DNA from 3 places in the Streptomonospora arabica genome. Region 3 is predicted to be linked to each of the others. Evidence: riboswitches for the same ligand, from Rfam matches in the RefSeq annotation. Region 3 holds a riboswitch; each other region holds the start of a gene.

Region 1 (7,221 bases), on a different contig from region 3:
CGGCGGCCGCCGCGCGCGCCGCGCTACCGGCGGGGCCGGGGAAGCACGATCGGCGTCGAGGTGAGCGGATCGCTGATCACCATGCACGGCAGCGAGAACACCGCCTCCACGGTCTCGGCGGTGACGACCTCCCGCGGCGGTCCCTGCGCGACGACGCCGCCGTCCTTCATGACGACGAGATGGTCGGCGTAGCGGCCGGCGAGGTCGAGGTCGTGCAGCACGAGCACGATCGTGCGGCCGTCCCGCCGGTTCACGTCGGTGAGCAGCTCCAGCACGTCGACCTGGTGCGCGAGGTCCAGGTAGGTCGTCGGTTCGTCGAGGAGCATCACGTCGGGGTCCTGCGCGAGCGCCAGCGCGATCCACACCCGCTGCCGCTGGCCTCCGGAGAGCTCGTCGAGCGGGCGCTCGGCGAGCTCGGTCACGCCGGTCACGGCCATCGCCGCGGAGACCGCCTCGGCGTCGGCGTCGCTGAACTGGCGGAACCACCGCTGGTGCGGGTGGCGCCCCCGCGCGACGAGGTCGGCGGCCGTGATGCCGTCGGGAGCGACCGGCTGCTGCGGGAGCAGGCCCAGCCGCCTGGCCAGGCTCCTGGCGGGGAGCCGGGAGACGTCGGCGCCGTCCAGCAGCACGGTGCCGCTCTGCGGTGCGAGCAGGCGGGCGAGTCCGCGCAGCAGGGTCGACTTTCCGCAGCCGTTCGGGCCGACGACCGCCGTGACCTTTCCCGGCGGCAGGGTTACCGAGACCCGGTCGACGACGGTCCCCGCCGACCGGTAGCCGAGGCAGAGGTCGGCGGCGGCCAGCGTGGTCGGAGAGGGCGAAGAGGCCGGCGGGGTGGGCGAACGCGTCATCCTGTGTGTCCGATCCGGTTGGCGCGGGCGAGGAGGTACAGCAGCACCGGTGCTCCCAGAACGCCCGTCATCACGCCGACGGGCAGCTCCACCGGGGTGAACGGCAGCCGGGCGGCGAGGTCGGCGGCGACGACGAGCAGGGCGCCGACCGCCGCTGCGGGCGCGAGGAGGGCCCCGCGGCCGGGGAGCAGCCTGCGGACGATCTGGGGCGCCACCAGGGCGACGAAGCCGATGGGGCCGGCCGCCGCCGTCGCCATCGCGGCGAGCGCCACGGCCACGGCCGCCGGGGCGAGCCTGGGGCTCGCGGTGCGCCCGGACAGCATCCCGGCCAGATCGTCCCCCAGCTCCAGCAGCCGGATCCGGCGCGCCAGCACGACCAGGACCGGGGCGGCGACCGCGAGGGTCGCGGCGACGATCGCGACGTGCAGGCCGCTGCGGTTCGCGAGGCTTCCGGTCAGCCAGGCGGAGGCGGCCAGCACGCGGTGGTAGTCCGCCCGGGTGAGCAGGAAGGAGACGGCCGAGGTCAGCATGGCCGCGACACCGATGCCGACCAGCACGAGCCGGTAGCCGCTCAGACCGCGCCCGGCCGACAGCGCGAAGATCGCCCCGGCGGTGGCCGCCGCCCCCGCGAGCGCGCCGGCGGCGGTGTGCAGCCCCGTGCCGCCGTACACGGTCAGTACCGTCAGGGCGCCGAAGGCGGCGCCGGAGTTCACGCCGATCACGTCCGGACTGACCAGGGGATTGGCTGAGATCCGCTGCAGAACCGCCCCCGACAGGGCGAAGGCGGCCCCCGCCCCCAGGCCGGTGAGGGCGCGCGGCAGCCGGTTGCGCACGACGACGTCGTACTCGATGAGCGAGCCGCCCCCGGCCAGTACCCGCAGGACCCCGCCGACCCCGATGTCGTACTGGCCCAGGGTCAGGGACAGCACGGCGGCGACGCCGGCCAGCAGCCAGACGGCCGCCGCCAGGACGGTGGACCGGCGCCCGAGCACGAACACGACGCGGGCGCGCGGGCTGCGCAGCACCAGTGCCTCGCGGTCTTGGGGGGTCACAACTGCGCCACCTTCCGCCTGCGGACCAGGTGGATGAAGAAGGGCGCGCCGATCAGCCCCGTGACGATGCCCACCTGGAGCTGCTCCGGGCGGATCAGCACCCGGCCGAGTACGTCGGCGAGCACCAGCACGGCCGGCGCCAGCAGCAGGCACCAGGGCATGATCCACCGGTAGTCCGGTCCGGTCAGCGCCCGCGCGATATGGGGCACGACGAGGCCGACGAACGTGATCGGCCCGGCGATCGCCGTGGCGGCTCCGGCCAGGAGCACGACCGCGACGGCCCCGAGCGCACGGGTCGACGCGAGCCGCGTGCCGAGGCCGCGGGCCATGTCCTCACCGAGGGCGACCGTGTTGAGCTCGCGGCGAACCGCCGCCGCCAGGCAGAGGCCCACCAGGACGGCCGGGGCGGCCACGAGCAGCTGCCCGGTGTCGGCGCGCGTGAGCGAACCCACGGTCCAGAACCGGAAGCCGTCGAGTGCGGAGGGGTCGAGAAGGGTGATGGCCGTGGTCGCGGATCCCACCATGGCGCTGAGCGCCGCACCGGCCAGCGCGAGCTTCACCGGCGCCGCGCCGCCGGCGCCGAGCGAACCGAGTGCGTAGACGAAGACCGCGGCCAGCGCGGCCCCGGCGAAGGAGAACCACAGGTAGCCGGTGAGGGCGCCCACCTGGAAAACGGACATGGCGACCACGACGGCGAACGCCGCACCGGCGTTGACGCCGAGGATGCCCGGCCCCGCCAGCGGGTTGCGGGTCAGCCCCTGCATCACGGCACCCGCGATGCCCAGGCCGACCCCGGCGAGCACCCCGGTCGCGGTGCGGGGCACGCGCACCTGCCACACGATCCGGTCGGCCTCGCTGCCGGCGGGCGCGACCAGGGCCGAGACCGCGTCGGTGAAGGAGAGGGCGTAGTTGCCCGTGACCAGCGACAGAGCACACGCGGCCGCCAGCACCAGACCGGCCGACGCCAGGCCCGCCGCCCGGCCGGCGCGGCCGGACAGCAGGCCCCGGCGCGGCTCGCCCGGCGCCCGGGGCGCTGTGGCGCATCCGGTCCCGGGCGGCGCGGTCGCACCGGTCACGGGTTACTGCTCGACCAGGTCCGGATGGATGCGGGAGGCCACCAGCTCGATGCTGTGCGCCGCCCGTACCCCGGCCGCCCGGTCGGCGAACAGGAACGGGTGGACCTCGCCCTCGGCGACGGCCGCCACCCCTTCCAGCGCCGGGTCCGACATGATCGCCCGGACCTCGTCCCGGGCATCCTGCGTAGTCATCCCGGCGTCGCAGCAGGCGTCGGTGAGGATGACGTCGGGATCGCGTTCGACGAGCTCCTCCACACCGACGTCGACGTTGCGCTTCCCGGTCAGGTCGGCGAAGGCGTTGACGCCGCCCGCGTGCTCGATGATCCGGGTACCGAAGTCCACTCCGCTCGCCACCCGGTAGCCGCCGTCCTCGCCGGGGGAGACGATCGCCACGGACGGGCGCTCGGCCCCCTCCACCTTCGCCTCCACGGCGGCGATCCGCTCCTGCATGTCGGCGATCACCCGTTCGGCCTCGTCCTCGGCGCCGAACAGCGCGCCGAGGTCGCGCAGGTCCCGGTAGACGCTGTCCACCCGGACCGACTCCGGGTCGATCGCCCGGTCGGTCAACCCGTCCTCGCTGGGGCACAGCGGGCTGAGGATCCAGCTCTGCACCCCGAGCTCGCGCAGGCTCGCGCGGGTGCCGACCGAGCGGTCCGGGCTGTTCTCGGCGAAGAACCCGTTGAATCCGGAGATGACGAAGTCGGGCTCGGTCTCCAGCAGTCCCTCCCTGCTCGGGAGCGTCGGCACGTAGTCGGCCGCGGCCTGCTCGTCGGCGTACTCGGGCAGCACCTCGGCGTCCAGGAACGCGGTGCCCACCAGCCGGTCGCTGAGCCCGAGGGCGTGGGCGACCTCGATGCCGGGCTGGTATGCGGCGTAGACACGCTCGGGCGGCGCCTCCACGGCGACGTCGATGCCGCAGTTGGTACGGGTGACGGCGTCCTCGCCGACCGACTGCTCGGGGGCGGGGGCGCCGCAGCCGGCGAGCAGGACGACGCAGGCCATCGCGCACGCGGCACGGGGTGAACATGAAGATACGGGGGCCATGAGACCGCCTTTTCCAGGTCCTCGTGGAATCGGGTCGTGCGGTGCCGTGGCCGGTCTCCTGGCTGACGGGTGAACGCGCGCTGTGTCCGGCCTTCCCAGGGATCGCGCCCCAGTGGCCCGTTCGGACGAACGACACAGCACTCCCGATCACAGTGGCGAGGGCCGCACCGGTTTCACACCGGATTCCCGTTCACCACGGCGCCGCCGACGCTAGCACGCCGCGCTCTCGGCCCTCGGGCCCGGGGAGCGGTCGGCCGCCCGGGTGCCGGACGGTTCGCGGAGCCGCGGGCGCGGCCACGTCCCCCAAGGGGGCGGCCGCGGTTCCTGCACCGGCGCGGTCGGCGGTCGCGCTTTCTTGCCGGAGGGGCGGGGCGGACGCCGTGCGTTCGGGCGCAGGTCCCGGTCGGGCCGGGACCTCCGTCCCCTCTTCTGCGACCGCCGTCGTCCGCGCATGCGCACGCACCTGCGGTTTCGCTGTTCGCGGGCGTGCGGCGGCGCGTCCCGCCCCTCGCAGGCGCGCCCGGCGGGTGGGAGCGGCGTCGCGAGCGGGTACGCCAGTCCGGGAGACGGCGGAGGTGCGCGGTCGAAGCGCAGCGCCGCCGCAGCAGAGTGAGGTGACCTGCCATGGCCGAGGCCCACGCCCCCATCCGCGTGTTCCTCGTCGACGACCACGACGTGGTGCGCCGCGGAGTCGGCGCCCTGCTCGGCGACGAGCCCGACATCGAGGTGGTGGGCGAGGCCGCCGGCGCCGCCGAAGCGACCGCGCGCATTCCCGCGGTCCGGCCCGACGTGGCCCTGCTCGACGTCCGCCTGCCCGACGGCAGCGGTGTCGAGGTCTGCCGCCAGGTGCGCTCGGACCTGCCCGACCTGGCCTGCCTCATGCTCACCTCCTACGCCGACGACGACGCGCTCTACGACGCCGTCATGGCCGGAGCCTCCGGCTACGTGCTCAAGCAGATCCACGGCTCCGACCTGGTGGGCGCCATCCGCACGGTCGCCGCGGGCGAGTCCCTGCTCGACCCGCGCAGCACGGCCCGCATGATGCGCCGCATCCGCGAGGACGCCCAGCGCACCGACCCCCTGGCCGAGCTGTCCGACCAGGAGCGGCGGATCTTCGAGCTGATCGGCGAAGGGCTGACCAACCGCCAGATCGGCGAGCGCATCTTCCTGGCCGAGAAGACCGTCAAGAACTACGTCTCCAGCGTGCTGGCGAAGCTGGAGATGCAGCGCCGCACCCAGGCCGCCGCCTACGCCGCCCAGCTCAAGTCGCAGAAGCCCCACCGCCGCGACGCCGACTGAGCCCCGCCTCCGCCGGGCCGAAGGTCCCCTCCTCCGCGGGCGCAGGGCCCGCGCGCCACCGCCCTTCGCCGCTGCCCGCGGCCGCGCCGCCTGCCTACCGTCGGTCATGAAAGCCCCGGGCGACGGCGGGAGACAGTGATGGAGAACAGATCAGGCGCGCCGGTTCTGGCAGCGGTCGACGAGACGGAGGGCAGCCTGCGCGCCCTGGACTGGGCCGCGGACGAGGCGCTTCGGCGCGACCGGCGGCTGCGCATCGTCTACGCCTTCGACTGGCCGCTCTACCACACGGTGCCCGCGGGTATACCGGACTACTCGATCGAGGAGTTCGCCCGCCGCCTCGTCGATCACGCCCGCGACCGGGCCGTCGAACGCGTGCCGGGCCTGCGGGTGGAGGCGGAGTTCGACGTCGGCGACGCCGCACCGATCCTGCTGCTGGAGGCGGCCGAGGCCGAGCTCGCCGTCATCGGGTCCCGCGGGCGGAGCCGGCTGGGTGCGGCGCTGCTGGGCTCGACCGGGATGGAGATGGCGGCCACGGCCCGCTGCCCCGTCGTCGTGGTGCCCGACCGCGAGCCCAAACCGGCCGCGGGGCGCATCGTCGTGGGCCTGGACGGTTCGCCCGCAGCGCACTCGGCGGCGGCGTGGGCCTTCGCCACCGCCGCCGGGCGCGGCGCCGCGCTGCGCGCCGTGACCGCCCACGCGCGGTTCTCCAGTGGACGCCTCGGTTCGCTGGAGGTCCCGGCTCGCTACGCCTTCGACTCCGCCGAGGAGGCGGCGGCCAGGGAGGAGGCCCGCCGCCTGCAGTCGGAGTCCCTGGCGGGCCGGCGCGAGCACTATCCGCAGGTCGCGGTGGAAGAACTGGTCGAGGCCGGCCACCCCGCCCGTGTGCTGGTGGACGCGTCCGAGAACGCCGACCTCCTGGTGGTGGGCAGCCGAGGGCGCGGAGGCTTCACGGGGATGCTCCTGGGATCGGTGAGCCAGTCGGTGCTCTCCCACAGCGCCGTACCGGTGGCCGTCCTGCGCGCCGAGAAGCACTGAGACCGCGTCGCCGCCGCTGGAGCGAGGGGCGCCTCCGCCTCGAAACGGGCCCGACGGGGCCCCGGGCGGACGGCGGAGGTCGCCGCCGTCCGGGCCGAAGGTCCGCCCCCACAGGCCCGCGGGCACGGTCGGCTCAGCGGCGCGCGGCGGAGGCTGGAAGCAGAAGAACGCGCCGGGAACACGACCGTACGCACGCGGCCGACCGGCGCGCCGCCACCTCCGCCCCACGCTCCCACCCGGCGCGCCCCGCGCCCCCACCGTCCGCCCGCGGATGCACGGCCCGATACGCGCAGGCTTGTGGCCGCCCTTCCGCACCGTCCAGGTCGTCGACACCGACCGCCGCGGGCGGACCCACCGTCCGCCCGCGGCGCGGCCGCCGGACCGCGCCGCCTTCCGGCGAAGGCAGACGCCGCACGACTGCACGTCGGCCGCGCCCGCCGGCAGGACCGAGGTCCCGTATACGCGGGAACGAAGGCCGCGCGAGGCCGGGCAGGCCGGCTCTGTCGGCGGGGCGGGTGCCGGAGGAACGTGGACGGCGGAGAGCGAGATGTCCCGGAGGCCCGAGCGGCGTCCGGGACCGGCACGGGGGGAACCGGATGGACAGCACAGTCGGCGACGTCATGACCACTGGTGTCGCCACGGTCGACGAGCGGACCGGCTATCGGGACATCGTGCGCACGCTGGTGGAGAGGCGCGTCAGCGCCCTGCCGGTGCTCGGCGCCGACGGGCGCGTCGTGGGCGTCGTCAGCGAGGAGGACCTCCTGCACAAGGAGGAGTTCACGACCGCGGGCGACCGCCGCCCGTACCGGACGCCGGCACGTGCACGGCTGCGTGCCCGGCTCAGCCCGGGCGGCCTGCTGACCGAAT
Region 2 (7,221 bases), on a different contig from region 3:
ATGCGCCGGAGGGTTCCTTCCACGTGGCCGACAGCGCCGCTCCGGGCCGGGGCGGCGGGTCGCCTCATCCGGACCCCGTCGGCGTCCATGCAAGAAACGTAGGACACCCGGTGCCGCCGAAGAAGCAGCGTCGCTGTATGTGACCACAACAGGTCAGCGGCCTGCGCAGGACAACGCACTTCCGTCCTCGGGCGTCGCCCCGCCGGCGGTCCGGCGCGGCGGCGGGCACCCCTGCGCGCGGGGACGGACCGCCCGCCGGCCTCGGAGGGTCCGCCGCGTCCTCGCGCCGGGCCCCCGTCGGTGTCGGGGCGGGGAGGTTCAGCGGGGCGTCAGGGGCAGAGCGGAGTCCAGTTCGGCGCCCAGCAGGGGGCCGGCGAGGTGGGAGGAGCGGATGCGCACGCCGGTCACCCGGTCGGCCAGCGCCAGCACCGCGGCTGCGGGCTCGGTCTCGGCGACCGTGCCCCCCAGGCCCACGGCGCCCATGTGGGCCTCCAGGGAGTCGGGGCGGGTGCCGCGGCGCACCCGCGGCGTGCGGGCGTCGAAGAAGGTCTGCAGCACGCCGTCGATGACCCAGCGGAACTCGTAGCGGTGGTCCATCAGCACGCGCACGGAGACCAGCTCGGTCTCGGCCGAGAGCGCGCGGTAGCACTCGGGCCGGGTGGCCCGGCAGCCGGTGGGCTCGATGATCACCGTCCAGCCGCCCAAAGACAGCGCGTGCACGGTCATCGGCGGGCGGTCGTCGGCGCAGCAGAGCGCGGCCTCGACGGCCTCGGCGATGGGCAGGCAGCGCATGTCGCGCTCGGCCACTCCGAGCCGCCCCAGAGCGGCGGCCTTACCGAGTCCTCGGACGTAGGAGAGGCAGTACGCTTCGGCGAGGTCCGGCTGAGTCTCCCGCAACCAGGCATAGTCGCGGGCCAACGCAACGGCCATCGGAATTCCCTTCACGTCCACGGGGCACGCTGTGGTGGCTGCTCACATCGTCGGGAACGACCGCCCTCATCCTTCGCGTTCCCCAGGGAGCCCCGCTCAAGCGGGCCGGTAGAGGACACGTCGGCGCGGTTCGGCGGTCCCTGCGCGGGTACCCGGGTATCCGGCGGGGGGTCCGTCCCAGTGCCACGGCGCCCCAGCCTACGCGCGCACGCGGGGTGCCCCGCACTGGGGACACCCCGCGTGGTGTCGCCGCTCATCCGCGGTCGGTCAACCCTCCGCTTCGACGAAAGCCCGGGTCACGGCCTCGCGTCAGTTCGACGGGCTCGCCGAGGCCGACGGTTCGGGCTTGGGCGGGTGGCCGTCGATGTACTTCTTTCCGGGGTCGGTCTCGCCGAGCAGTTGCGACACCGTGACCATGGTGTAACCCTTCTTGTCCAACCGCTTGAGGATCTCGGGTACGGCGTCGATCGTCGAGCCGTGGATGTCGTGCATCAGCACGATCGACCCGGGCCGGGCGCGCTCGACGGCGCGGTCGCTGACCAGATCCGCATCGTGGTCGCGCCAGTCGTTGGTGTCGATGCTCCACAGGATCTGCGCCTGGCCGAGCTCCGCGGTGACGTCGGCGACCCCTTCGTCGGTGGCGCCGTAGGGCGGGCGCATCAGGTCCATGCTGTAGCCGGTCTGGCGCCGGACGAGCCCGTTGACCGTCGCCAGCTCGTCGTCGATCTCGCCCTTGCCCAGCGACGTGAGGTCCGGGTGGTGGACCGTGTGGTTGGCCAGCTCGTGTCCCTCGGCGTACTCGCGGCGGACCGTGTCGGGGAACTCGCGCACGGGCACGCCGGTGACGAAGAACGTCGCCTTTGCGTCGTACTTCGCCAGTGCGTCCAGCAGCTCCGGCGTGCGCCCTCCCGGACCGTCGTCGAAGGTCAGAGCGATGCACTTGGAGTCGGGATCGTCGCAGTCGACCTCGTCGGGGTCCGTGGCGAACGTCCCCGGGACGCTGCCCTCGGGCGGGCTGTCCTTGGGGGCGCTCGCGGCGTTCTCGATCTCGAACTCGGGCGTGACCACCACGGCCGCCTCGCGGGCCCGCTCGCCGAACGAGGACAGCAGCGGCGCCGCCTTCTTGCGGGGCACGACGGCGCGGACCCGGCCCTTCTTCGCCGGGGCGATCTGGCCCTCGTCGAACTCCACCACGAGGCCGCCGTCGGGGTTGAACCCCACGGAGTCGTACATCTCTGCGATGGGGTGCAGCTTCGAAACGTCGACCCCGTCGCGGTCCTTCAGCCGCTTCTTGACCAGCCCGTCGAGCTCCTCCAGGCTGCCCTGGCCGTCCAGCAGCTCGGTGGAGTAGGCGGTGCGGCCGGACTCGGTGTTGTACCAGTAGGTGGAGTAGCCGGTGCGCTCGCCGTCGCCGTCCTTCTCGTGCTGGGTGAGGCGGACCGCCAGGACGTTGCCGCCCGCGGCGCTCACCTGCCAGTCGACGGTGTAGGACTTCGCGCCCCGCTCGGCGCTCGCGAAGTCCCGCGCCTCCTGCGCGGTGATCTCGCCGAGCCGCTCGGTGAACGGGCCGGCCTTGGGCACGCGCGGGTAGGACACGTGCGTCTCCACACCGCCGTCGAGGGTCTTGGTGGAGGTCTGCTCCTCCAGGCCGGGGATGTGCTCCGTGTCGACGGCGGTCAGCTCGTCCGGTGCGCCCGTGGCGGGCGTGGCCCGAGGCGAGGCCGACGCCGAGGCGTCCGACGCCGCCGGGTCCGCATCGCCGCCCGTGCAGGCGGTCAGCGCCAGAAGCAGCGCCAGAGCCGCCGCGCCGGGTGCCGTACGCACGGTTGCTGATCGGGAACGGGGCGTGACGGCGCCTGGCCGTGACCCCGGATGCGAGCCGACTGGCTGGTGCTTCAACTGGTGCGCGTCCTTCACGGTTCTGGAGTCGGGTGCCGGTGAATGTGTCGCCCTGGGAATCCGCGCGGGTTCCGCGAATGACATATCGATTCGGACACGGTCCATCGGTCGAGGGTAATCTCCGCAGGGGCGAATTAGGCGACAGAAGACGTCATGTTGCAGCCAACAACCGCACAAGGTTGGCAAAGCCCGCCGCAGCGGATCGGTCTCGCGTTCCGTCGGAGCGGTTCGGGGCGGCGGCCACCAGGCCTCGTCCGGTCGCTGTGCGGGCCCGGGAACGCTGTGTGGGGAGGCGTCCACGGGCGGCCGTGACTGCCTGGACTATAGTTGCAGCCGCGGTCGGTACACGCATGTTGCGCCGTGCGTGTCGCAAGAGGGAACCCGGTGCGAATCCGGGACTGCCCCGCAGCGGTAAGTGGGAACGAAAGCCGTCATCGGCACTGGGCGTACGCGCCTGGGAAGCGGCGGCCGGTAGGAGGAGCGGCCCGAACGGGCCGTGCCGTGCCCACGAGTCCGAATACCTGCCACCGCCCGCGGGCGAACGCGCCCGCGGTGGTCCGTGCGCCTCGAGGGAGGGCCAGGGCGGTGACGCGCGTGCGCTCGCACACCCTCTCCCGCGGCCGCGGATCGTCCGGCTGATCGACGAGGGAGAGAACAAGCCATGCGAGAAGGCCACACGTCCGCGGGCGGTGCCGCATGATGCCCACGACCGTCCACGGATACCCGCGCATCGGCGGCGACCGGGAGCTCAAGCGCGCCTGCGAGTCCTACTGGGACGGCCGCTCCAGCGCAGCCGACCTGGACGCCGTCGCCGCACGCCTGCGCCGAGGAGTCTGGGAGTCGCTGCGCGACGCCGGGATCGGCGCGATCCCCTCCAACACGTTCTCCTACTACGACCACGTCCTCGACGCCGCGGTCCTGTTCGGGCTGGTGCCCGAGCGCTTCCGGGCGGCGTTCGAGGCCGCCGAGGACCGCGAGTCCGAGCTCGCCGCCTACTTCGCCATGGCGCGCGGGACCGGCGACCTCCCGCCCATGGAGATGACCAAGTGGTTCGACACGAACTACCACTACCTGGTCCCCGAGCTGTCGCCCGCGACGCGGCCGCGCCTGGCGGGCGGCAAGCCGCTGTCGGAGTACACCCAGGCCAAGGGGCTGGGCGTGCCGACCCGGCCGGTGCTCGTGGGGCCGCTGACGCTGCTCATGCTGGCCAAGCCCGCCGCGGACGCCCCTGAGGGCTGGCGGCCCCTGGACCTGCTCGACGACCTGCTGGGGTGCTACTCCGAGCTGCTCGCCCGGTTGTCGGCCGTGGGCGCCGAGTCGGTGCAGATCGACGAGCCGATCCTGGCGAGCGACGAGGGCCGCGCCGAGCTTGCGTGCCTGGAGTACGCCTACGGCCGCCTGGGCGACCAGGCCCGGCGGCCCGACCTGCTGGTCTCCACCTACTTCGGCGCGATCGGCGCGCAGGCGCTGGAGGTGCTCAAGGGCACCGGTGTCGAGCGGATCGGCCTGGACTTCGTCAGCGGCCCCGAAGGGGTCGGCGAGCTGGCGCGGGTCTCCGGCCTGGGTGACAAGACACTGGTCGCGGGTGTCGTCGACGGGCGCAACGTCTGGCGCGCCGACCTGCCCGCCAAGCTGTCCACACTGGGCTCGGTCCTGGGGCTCGCCGGCCGGGTGGAGGTGAGCACCTCGTGCTCCCTGCTGCACGTGCCGATCGACCTGGACGCCGAGCCCGGCATGGACCCGGCGGTGCGCGAGCGGCTCGCGTTCGCCAAGCAGAAGGTCGACGAGGTGGTGCTGCTCGGCCGCGCGCTCTCCGAGGGGGACGAGGCCGTCACGGCGGAGCTGAAGGCCGCCCGCGGCGCCCCGCCCGCGTCCTTCACCAACTCCCGCGTGCGCGCCCGGTTGCAGGCGCTGGGCGGCGAGACCAGCCGGGTGGGTGACGAGCAGCGCACGGTCGCCGGCAAGGAGCCCGTGCTGGCGACGACCACCATCGGCTCCTTCCCGCAGACGCCCGAGGTCCGCAGGGCCCGCGCCGACCACCGGGCCGGGCGCATCGGCGGAGCGGAGTACGAGCGCCTGATGCGTGCGGAGATCGACCGCGTCATCAAGCTCCAGGAGGACATCGGCCTGGACGTGCTCGTGCACGGCGAGCCCGAGCGCAACGACATGGTGCAGTACTTCGCCGAGCAGCTCGACGGCTATGCCACCACCGCCAACGGCTGGGTCCAGTCCTACGGGTCGCGGTGTGTGCGCCCGCCGGTCCTCTACGGCGACGTGTCGCGCCCCGAGCCGATGACCGTCGACTGGATCACCTACGCCCAGTCCCGCACCGCCCGGCCGGTCAAGGGCATGCTCACCGGCCCGGTGACCATGCTGGCGTGGTCGTTCGTGCGCGACGACCAGCCGCTGGGCGACACCGCCCGGCAGGTGGCGCTGGCCCTGCGCGACGAGATCGCCGACCTGGAGAAGGAGGGCATCCGCCACATCCAGGTCGACGAGGCCGCGCTGCGCGAGCTGCTGCCGCTGCGTGAGGAGGCGCGTGCCGGCTACCTGGCCTGGGCCGTCGACTCCTTCCGGCTGGCGACCTCGGGCGTGGCCGCGAGCACCCGGATCCACACGCACATGTGCTACTCGGAGTTCGGCAGGATCGTCGGGGCGATCGAGGCGCTGGACGCCGACGTCACCAGTGTGGAGGCCGCCCGCTCGCACATGGAGCTCGTCGGCGACCTCGCCGCGAAGGGGTACCGCCGGGCGATCGGCCCGGGTGTCTACGACATCCACTCCCCGCGGGTGCCCTCGGTTCCGGAGATCGAGGAGTCGCTGCGCAGCGCGCTGAGCGCGCTCTCGCCGGAGCAGCTGTGGGTCAACCCCGACTGCGGACTGAAGACCCGCGGGTACGCGGAGGTCGAGCCGGCGCTGCGCAACATGGTCGAGGCGGCGCGGCGGGTCCGCGCCGAGCTGGGGCGTGCTTGACGGGCCGCTGAGGTAGGGCGGCCGTAGGCGGGCCGGGGCGCCGCCCCCGGCCCGCGACCGCGCACTCGGCGGCCGCAGGAACCGGGCACGCGGGCACACGAACCCGCGGGCACACGAACCCGCGGGCACACGAACCCGCGGGCACACGAACACGGACACACGAAGGGGGTGCGGCCCGCGGGCCGCACCCCCTTGCTCGGCTCGCGCGCAGTGCGCGGCGGCCGTCAGCCTCCGATGGGGCTGAGCGACTCCTCGCCGAGGTCGTGCATCAGGCTCTCGACGTCGGAGAACTCCAGCGGCGCCGGAGTGTCCTCGTCGGCGGAGAGGCCGGGGGAGAGGGAGTAGCGCACCTCGACGTTCATGTTGCCCTGGCGGATCAGCATGGTGGAGACCGAGTCCTGAGTGCTCAGCACGACCTCGGTGGAGAACACCAGCACGGCCTCGTCACCCAGGTCCGCCTCCTCCTCGTTGTGGACCTCCAGCTCGCTGTAGCTGTTGCTCTCGTCGGTGGCGTAGTCCAGGTTGGACTGGAACTCCTCCTTGGCGCCCTCGATCGAGTCGGAGCCGCCGTAGGGGGTCTGGTAGGTGAGCGAGAGCCCGCCGTAGGTCTCGCCCTCGCCGTCGACGTACCAGTTGCACGACGAGGAGGAGTCGGTGAGGTTCTTGCTGCCGTCCTGGATGCCGTGCTCGGCGAGCATGTCCGCCGGGATCGCGGAGCAGGGGTCCTCGGGCAGCGCGTAGGGCGGACCGCCGGCCTGCTGGGTGTCGTCCCCGGTGTCGCCGCTCGGGTCCTCGTCCGGGGGCTGGGTGGTCTCGTCCGGCGTGTGGGTGGGGTCGGTGACGGGGGGCTGCTCGCCGGGGGTGCGCAGCAGCACCACCAGCACGGCGATCACCAGTACGACGATCACCGCGCCGCCGCCGATGACGATGAACAGGCCGGCCTTGCTCTTCTTGGGCGGCGGGTAGCCGCCGCCGGGGTCCATCGGCCCGCCCGGCCCACCCGGCCCGCCGGGGCCGTAGGGCGGCTGGCCGCCGGCGAACATCTGCTGCTCGGCCGGCTGCTGGAACTGCGGCCCGCCGGGAGGGCCCTGGGGGGCGTAGCCGCCGGGAGGGCCGTAACCGGGCTGGCCGCCCGAGGGATCGTTGTAGGGGTCGCCGTAGGGACCGCCCTGGGGCTGCTGGGGGTACGGCTGCTGCGGCGCCTGGTAAGGCCCGCTGCCGTAGGGCTGCCCGGGAGGGGGAGGAGGCGCACCCTGGTCGGGTCCGGGCTGGCCGTAGCCGCCGTAGGGCGGCTGCTGCCCGCCCGAGCCGCCCTCGCCTTCCGGATACTGCGGAGGCTGTGTGTAGGGCCCGTTGTCGCTCATGACTCCCCTCGCGCCAGCTGAATTCGAAACGCTGTCTGAGACGCGCGTCGGCGTG
Region 3 (7,221 bases):
TTCGCCGGGCCGGGCGACGCGGGCTCCACCGCCCACGTGGCCGCGCTGCTGGGCGCACCGGTGGTCCTGGTGGTCGACGCCTCGCGCGCCGCGCGCTCCGTCGCCGCGCTGGTACACGGGTTCTGCACCTACGACCCGCGGGTGCGCATCGCCGGGGTGGTCCTCAACCGGGTGGGCTCCGAGCGCCACGAGCGCATCCTGCGCGCCGCGCTGGAAGACGCGGGAACCGCGGTGCTGGGCGCGATCCGGCGCCGCGAGGAGGTGCGCACGCCCTCCCGCCACCTCGGCCTGATCCCCGCCGCCGAGCGGGCCGACGAGGCCCGCCGCGCCGTACGGGAGCTCGGCGAGCTGGTGGCCGCCTCCTGCGACTTGGAGGCGGTGCGCGCCGTCGCCCGCGCCGCCCCCGCGCTGGCGGACGAGCCGTGGGACCCGCAGGCGCAGGTGCGGCCGCCGCGAGGGCCGGCGCCGCCGCGCCCGCCGCGGATCGCCGTCTTCGGCGGTCCCGCCTTCACCTTCGGCTACACCGAGCAGGCTGAGCTGCTGCGCGCCGGCGGCGCCGAGGTGCACACCGTCGACCCGCTGCGCGAGGAGGCGCTGCCCGAGGGGACCGATGCGCTCATCGTCGGCGGCGGGTTCCCCGAGGTGCACGCCGCCGAGCTGTCGGCCAACGCCGCGCTGCGCGGCGCCGTGGCCGGCCTCGCCGCGCGCGGTGCGCCCGTGGCCGCCGAGTGCGCCGGGCTGCTCTACCTCTCCCGCAGCCTGGACGGCGCGCCGATGTGCGGCGTGCTGCCCGCCGACGCCGCGATGACGGGCTCCCTCACCCTGGGCTACCGCTCGGCCGTGGCGGTCGGCGACACGGTGCTCGCGCGCCGGGGCGCCCGCGTGCGCGGCCACGAGTTCCACCGCACGGCGGTCGATCCGCGCTCCGGCGCGCAGCCGGCCTGGCAGTGGGAATCCGGTGGCGGCGAGGGCTACGGCTCTGGCAGCATCAGCGCTTCCTACCTGCACGTGCACTGGGCCGGCGAACCCGCGATCGCCGAACGGTTCCTGGCGGCCGCGCGTGCCGACACCGAGGGGGTGGCCGAGTGACCGGCGCCGACGAATCGCCGCTCATGCCGTCGGTGGTGCTGCGCACCGAGAGGCTCGTGCTGCGGGCCCACACCGGCGACGACATCGACGCCGTCCTGCGCGGCGCGGGCGACCCCGGGGTGCAGCGCTGGCTGCCCATGCCGCGTCCCGGAAAGGCCTACACCCGCGCCGACGCCGAGGACTGGTGCCTGGTGTCCGCGCCGCACGCGCGGGTGAGCGGTGACGGCCAGCAGTGGGCGGCCGTGGAGGCCGAGACCGGCGCCTACGCCGGCTCGGTGGGCCTGACCCGGACCATGTGGCGCGCGAGCTCCACCGAGGTCGGCTACTGGATGGGGCCGTGGGCGCGGGGACGCGGGCTGGCGACCGAGGCGGTGGTGGCCCTCTCGCGGTGGGCGCTGCTCGACCAGCGCTTCGAGCGGGTGGAGCTGAAGGCCGCCGCGGGCAACACCGCGTCGCGGCGGGTGGCCGCGAAGGCGGGGTTCACCTACGAGGGCACCGAGCGCAACGCGATGCCGCTGCACGAGGGCCGCGCCGACCTGGCGGTCTACAGCCTCATCCCGGCCGACCTGGGCCGGGACGGCACCGCCTAGCCCAACGCCGGCTCGGCCGAGCGGCTGGAGGCTCATGCGGGCGGCGGCTGTGCGGAAGCGCCCGGGACCGCGGCCATCAGCTCGGTGTCGGCGTACTCCTCGACCCGCACCGCCGTGCCCGCCCTTCATCCGGAACACCCGGCGGTACTCGTTCTCGCAGACGCGGCCGGTCGCGGTCGCGTCGCCGGCGCCGGCGGCCTCGACCACCACGCGGGTCTCCCTCGGCTGTGGAACGGTGCGGCGCGACCGCGCACCGGGCGCGAGCCGGGCCTGCAGAGGGCCGAGCAGCTCGGTCAGCACGGCCTGCCTGCCGTGATAGGCGCCCGACCACGCTGAGAGGTGCCGATGGCGGTCCAGACGAACGTCCTCGTGGAGGCAGGCCGCCCACGGCCCGACATCCCCTCGGCCGGCGCCGCGTAGGCCTCCTCCCGGAGCCCGGTTCGCGGCCGCGTCCGCGGCGCCTCGTCTGCGTCGCCGGCGGGCGGGACCGGCGTCCCGCCCGGCCCCGCCGAGGGCGGCCCGCGCGGAGGCGGGCCCACCACCGGTTCCCCGGCCGCCTCGCGGAAACGTCCGAAAAGCGCGCGGAACGTCCGGTGCGCGGCGGGCGGGAGCCGCGTCAGCTCACCACTCGATGCCGCGCTGCCCCTTCTGGCCGGCGTCCATGGGGTGCTTGACCTTGGTCATCTCGGTGACGAGGTCGGCCGCCTCCCGCAGCCGGGGGTCGGCGTCGCGGCCGGTGACGATCACGTGCTGGTGGCCGCTGCGCTGCGCCAGCGTCTCGACCACGTCCTCGACGTCGACCCAGCCCCACTTCATGGGGTAGGTGAACTCGTCGAGCACGTAGAGGCGGTAGGTCTCGGCGGCAAGGTCGCGCTTGATCTGGGCCCAGCCCTCCGCGGCGTCGGCGGCGTGGTCCTCCTCGGTGCCCTGCCGCTGGATCCACGACCAGCCCTCGCCCATCTTGTTCCAGTCGACCCGGCCGCCCTCGCCGGACTCGCCGAGGACGCGCAGCGCGCGCTCCTCCCCGATGCGCCACTTGGCCGACTTGACGAACTGGAAGACGCCGATGTCCCAGCCCTGCGACCAGCCGCGGGTGGCCAGCCCGAAAGCGGCGGTCGACTTCCCCTTGCCGGGACCGGTGTGCACGATCAGCAGCGGTCGGTTGCGGCGCTGGCGCGTGGTCAGTCCGTCGTCGGGCACGTAAGCGGGTCTGCCCTGCGGCATCGTGGTCTCTTCCCCTCGGTTCTCGGACTTCTCGCGTTTCTCGGACGCCGGAGGCCGCGGGTCCGGGCGCCGCCGGAGCGCGGCTGCGGACGACCGGTGTCCGGGGCGGCGCGTCGGACGCGCTTCGCCCGACGGGTACTCAGGCGGCGCGCCGGTTGGAGCGCACCAGGCCGCTCAGCGCGTCGGCGCCCAACTCCTCCAGGTGCACCGACTCGCCGCCCATCTCGGCGGCCAGCCGCTGGGCCAGGCCCAGGCGCACCGGCCCCGACTCGCAGTCGACGACGATGCCGTGCACGCCCCGGGCGCCGATCCGCGCGCCGGCGCGCAGCGCCTCGTCGAGCCCGCCGCGGGTGGCGCGCCCGTCGGTCACCACCACGAGCAGCGCCCGGCGGGCGGCGTCGCGCAGCCGCTCCACACGCAGCACCTCCGCCGCGCGCGCCAGCCCCGCCGCGAGGGGGGTGCGCCCCCCGGTGCGCAGCTCGCGCAGCCTGCGCGCGCCCGCCTCCACCGACGAGGTCGGCGGCAGCTCCACCTGGGCGCCGGTGCCGCGGAAGGTGACCAGACCGACCTTGTCGCGACGCTGGTAGGCGTCCAGCAGCAGGCTCAGCACAGCGCCCTTGACGGCGCGCATCCGCTGCCGGGCGGCCATGGAGCCGCTGGCGTCCACGCAGAACAGCACGAGGTTGCCCTCGCGGCCTTCGCGCACGGACTCGCGCAGGTCGCCGGGGCGCACGATGAGCCCCGGCCCCCTACGGCCGCGGGCTCGCTGATAGGGCGCCGCCGCGCGCAGGGTCGCGGTCAGGTGCAGACCGCGCACCGCCGAACGGGGCACGCGCGCGCCCGAGGTGCGGCCGAAGGGCGTTTCGGCCCGGGAGCGGCGGCCGGGCGCGCCCTCGCCTACGCCGTCGAGGCTGAACAGGCGCGGCCGGTAGGTCTCGCCGGCCTCCGCCTGCGGTCCCCGGTCCGGATCCTGGGGCCGCGGCGGCGACTGCTCGCCACCGGGGTCGCCGTCGGCGTCGCCGGAGCCCGCCGGCCGGGGACCCGAGGGGGCGCCCCCGGCATCGCCGCCGGGCGCCTCGCCGGAGTCGGGACCGGAGTCCTGCGGGCCCTGCCCGTCGCCGTCGCCCTCGCCCGGCTGCGCGGAGGGCTCCTCCGCCGAGGATCCGGGGTCCGGGCCCTGCGCCTCGGCGCCGCCGCCACCGCCGCCCGTGTCGTCGCCGGCGCCGTCCGGCTCACCCGGGTCTTTTGGGTCCGCATCACCCGCCTGGTCCAGCGCCTCCTGCAGCCGGTCCTCGTCCAGGTCGGGCGCGTCGAAGGGGTCGCGCCTGCGCCGGTGCGGCAGCGCCAGGCGGGCGGCGTCGCGCACGTCCTCGGGTGCCACCTCGCCGTGGTCGCGCCAGGCGGCCAGCGCCATGGCGGCGCGGGCGGTGACGATGTCGGCGCGCAGGCCGTCGACGTCGAAGGCCGCGCAGACCGCCGTGACCTGCCGGAGTGCGGCGTCGGTGAGCACCACGCCCGGCAGGCGCTTGCGGGCGGCCAGAATGCGGCCCGCGAGCTCGGCCTCGTCCCGGGCGTAGCCGGCGGCGAAGCCCTCGGGGTCGGCCTCGAACGCGAGCCTGCGGCGCACCACGTCCGCGCGCAGCTGCGGGTCGCGGGTGGCGGCGACCTCCACGGTCAGGCCGAAGCGGTCCAAAAGCTGCGGCCGCAGCTCGCCCTCTTCGGGGTTCATCGTGCCCACGAGCAGGAAATGCGCGGCGTGGCGCACCGAGACGCCTTCGCGCTCAACGTGCGAGGTGCCCATGGCCGCCGCGTCCAGCAGCAGGTCGACGAGGTGGTCGTGCAGCAGGTTGACCTCGTCGACGTAGAGGACGCCGCGGTGCGCCTCGGCGAGCAGGCCGGGCTCGAAGGCCTTGACGCCCTCCGTCAGCGCCCGCTCGATGTCCAGCGAGCCCACCAGCCGGTCCTCGCTGGCGCCCACCGGCAGTTCGACGAGCCGCGCGGGGCGCTCGCCGGGCACCGCGGAGTCGGCGTGCGGGCCGTCGGGGCACTCGGGGTCGGGGGCGGCGGGGTCGCAGCCGAACCGGCAGCCCTGCACGACGTCGAGGTCGGGCAGCAGCGCCGCCAGGGCGCGCACCACGGTCGACTTGGCGGTCCCTTTCTCACCGCGGACCAGTACGCCGCCGACGTCCGGGGACACGGCGTTGATCAGCAGCGCGAGCTTCAGGTCGTCCATGCCGACGACCGCGCTGAAGGGGTAGCGAGCAGGAGCGCTCACGCAGGTCAGTCCTTCCTCGGGAGTCCACGCCCATAGGGGTCTTGCCCGGTGCCGCGCAGTCTCCTGGCTTCCAGATCACCGCTCGCCCGCCGCCTTCCCACCGGAGGGGTTCCGGCAGTGGCGCTCGTTGCGGGGCCGCTCCCTGGTCACAGTGGCGGGACCGTCCCGGATTCACACCGGGTTCCTGCGCGCCGCGGCGCGGCCGGGATGCTCCCGGCCGGGTACGCCCGGCGCCGGCACCGCCAACAAGAGTCTCATACCGCGCCCGTCCGGCCTCCACCGCGTCCACCGCCGCGCAGCGCAGCGGCCTCGGCGAGATCCGCCCGCCGCCGGGGCGGCGCTCCGGCGACGATCACCCTTGCGGCGGCGCCCCGATCGGGATGGGATGGCCGCACCCGGACACCAGCGCCCGCCCGGCCCGCGGCCTGCGGGGCAGCATCAGACGACCGGAGGACCCTACCGCGATGCGCGACGACGAGACCGCCGAGATCACCCGCCGACCGGCCCGCGAGCTCGCGCGGATGCTGCGCGCACGCGAGGTCTCCGCCCGCGAGGTGGTGGCCGCGCACCTGCAGCGCGTCGAGGCGGTGAACCCGGCCGTCAACGCCGTGGTGACGCTGTGCGGCGAGCGCGCCATGGACGAGGCGCACGCCGCCGACGAACTGCTGGCCTCGGGCGGCGAACCCCCGCCGCTGCACGGGCTGCCGGTGGCGCACAAGGACACCCACGAGACCGCGGGCGTGCGCACCACGTTCGGCTCGCCGGTCTTCGCCGGCCACGTGCCCGACCGCGACGAACTGGTGGTGGCGCGGATGCGCGCTGCCGGGGCGATCACCATCGGCAAGACCAACACCCCCGAGTTCGCCGCCGGATCGCACACCTTCAACCCCGTGTTCGGGCTGACCCGCAACCCCTACGACACCGCGCGCTCGGCGGGCGGCAGCAGCGGCGGCGCGGCCGCGGCGCTGGCGGCGGGCATGCACGTGATGGCCGACGGCTCCGACATGGGCGGGTCGCTGCGCAACCCCGCGTCGTTCAACAACGTGGTGGGGCTGCGGCCGTCGCCGGGGCGGGTGCCGCAGCACCCCGCACCGCTGGGCTGGTCGCAGCTGTCGGTGCAGGGCCCCATGGCGCGGGAGGTCGACGACGCGGCGCTGCTGCTGTCGGTGATCGCCGGCCCCGACCCGCGCAGCCCCGTCGCCCTCGGCGAGCCGGGATCGGCGCTGGCCCCGCCGCTGGAAGCCGACGTGCGCGGCCTGCGCCTGGCGTGGTCGCCGGACCTCGGCGGGTCGGCCCCGTGCGAGCGGGCGGTGACGGAGGCCCTGGCGCCCGCGCTGGAGGTCTTCTCCGAGCTGGGCTGCGAGATCGCCGAGGACGCCCCCGACCTCTCCGGCGCCGACGACGTCTTCCGCACGCTGCGGGCCTGGCAGTTCGAGGCGACGCTGGGACCGCTGCTGGACCGCGAGCGCCCGCGGATCAAGCCCAGTCTGGCCTGGAACATCGACGAAGGCCGCAAGCTCTCCGGCGCCGACGTGGCGCGCGCCGAGCTGGAGCGCACCCGCATCTACCACCGTGTGCGCGAATTCTTCGAGCGCTACGACGCGCTGCTGCTGCCGGTGAGCCAGGTGGCGCCCTTCGACGCGGACCTGGAGTACCCGGCCGACATCGACGGCGCCGAGCAGCAGACCTACCTCGACTGGATGCGCTCCTGCTACCACATCACCATCACCGGCTGCCCGGCGCTGGCCGTGCCCGGCGGGTTCACGCCGGGCGGGCTGCCGGTGGGCCTGCAGATCGCCGGACCGCATCGGGCCGACCGGCGGGTACTGGAGATCGGCCGCTCCTTCGAGCGCGCCACCGGCCACGGCCGCCGCCGACCGCTGCTGTAGGTCGCGGCCAGGTCGCGGCGCCCGCGACCGGATGCGGCCGGATGCGGCCAGGTGGCGGGGTCAGTCCCAGACGCGCGCCAGCAGCCATCGGTCCGTGGCGGAGTCGTGCTGGAGCTCGTAGACGCCCAGCGCGCCGGAGGATCCGGCTTCGACC

The links. A riboswitch is a leader RNA that binds a small molecule or an ion and turns the genes downstream of it on or off. The one in region 3 is predicted to bind cobalamin.
Region 1: another riboswitch for cobalamin. It lies ahead of ABD284_RS17950 (ABC transporter substrate-binding protein); the one in region 3 lies ahead of ABD284_RS19500 (putative cobaltochelatase).
Region 2: another riboswitch for cobalamin. It lies ahead of metE (5-methyltetrahydropteroyltriglutamate--homocysteine S-methyltransferase); the one in region 3 lies ahead of ABD284_RS19500 (putative cobaltochelatase).

What each region holds. Positions count from the first base shown of each region.
Region 1 is NZ_BAAAQI010000011.1:150,660-157,880, forward strand. Features, by position in the region: gene ABD284_RS17935 (ABC transporter ATP-binding protein) at 24-848, opposite strand; gene ABD284_RS17940 (FecCD family ABC transporter permease) at 845-1,900, opposite strand; gene ABD284_RS17945 (FecCD family ABC transporter permease) at 1,897-2,976, opposite strand; gene ABD284_RS17950 (ABC transporter substrate-binding protein) at 2,980-3,978, opposite strand; cobalamin riboswitch at 4,052-4,233, opposite strand; gene ABD284_RS17955 (response regulator) at 4,645-5,319, shown strand; gene ABD284_RS17960 (universal stress protein) at 5,458-6,354, shown strand; gene ABD284_RS17965 (CBS domain-containing protein) at 6,951-7,221, shown strand, end outside.
Region 2 is NZ_BAAAQI010000013.1:87,066-94,286, reverse strand. Features, by position in the region: gene ABD284_RS19085 (polysaccharide deacetylase family protein) at 1-2, opposite strand, end outside; gene ABD284_RS19080 (DUF6461 domain-containing protein) at 319-930, opposite strand; gene ABD284_RS19075 (polysaccharide deacetylase family protein) at 1,240-2,754, opposite strand; cobalamin riboswitch at 3,152-3,372, shown strand; gene metE (5-methyltetrahydropteroyltriglutamate--homocysteine S-methyltransferase) at 3,529-5,802, shown strand; gene ABD284_RS19065 (DUF3558 domain-containing protein) at 6,027-7,166, opposite strand.
Region 3 is NZ_BAAAQI010000014.1:56,676-63,896, reverse strand. Features, by position in the region: gene ABD284_RS19515 (cobyrinic acid a,c-diamide synthase CobB) at 1-1,089, shown strand, start outside; gene ABD284_RS19510 (GNAT family N-acetyltransferase) at 1,086-1,679, shown strand; gene cobO (cob(I)yrinic acid a,c-diamide adenosyltransferase) at 2,301-2,903, opposite strand; gene ABD284_RS19500 (putative cobaltochelatase) at 3,043-5,178, opposite strand; cobalamin riboswitch at 5,235-5,365, opposite strand; gene ABD284_RS19495 (amidase) at 5,643-7,067, shown strand; gene ABD284_RS19490 (DUF6504 family protein) at 7,128-7,221, opposite strand, start outside.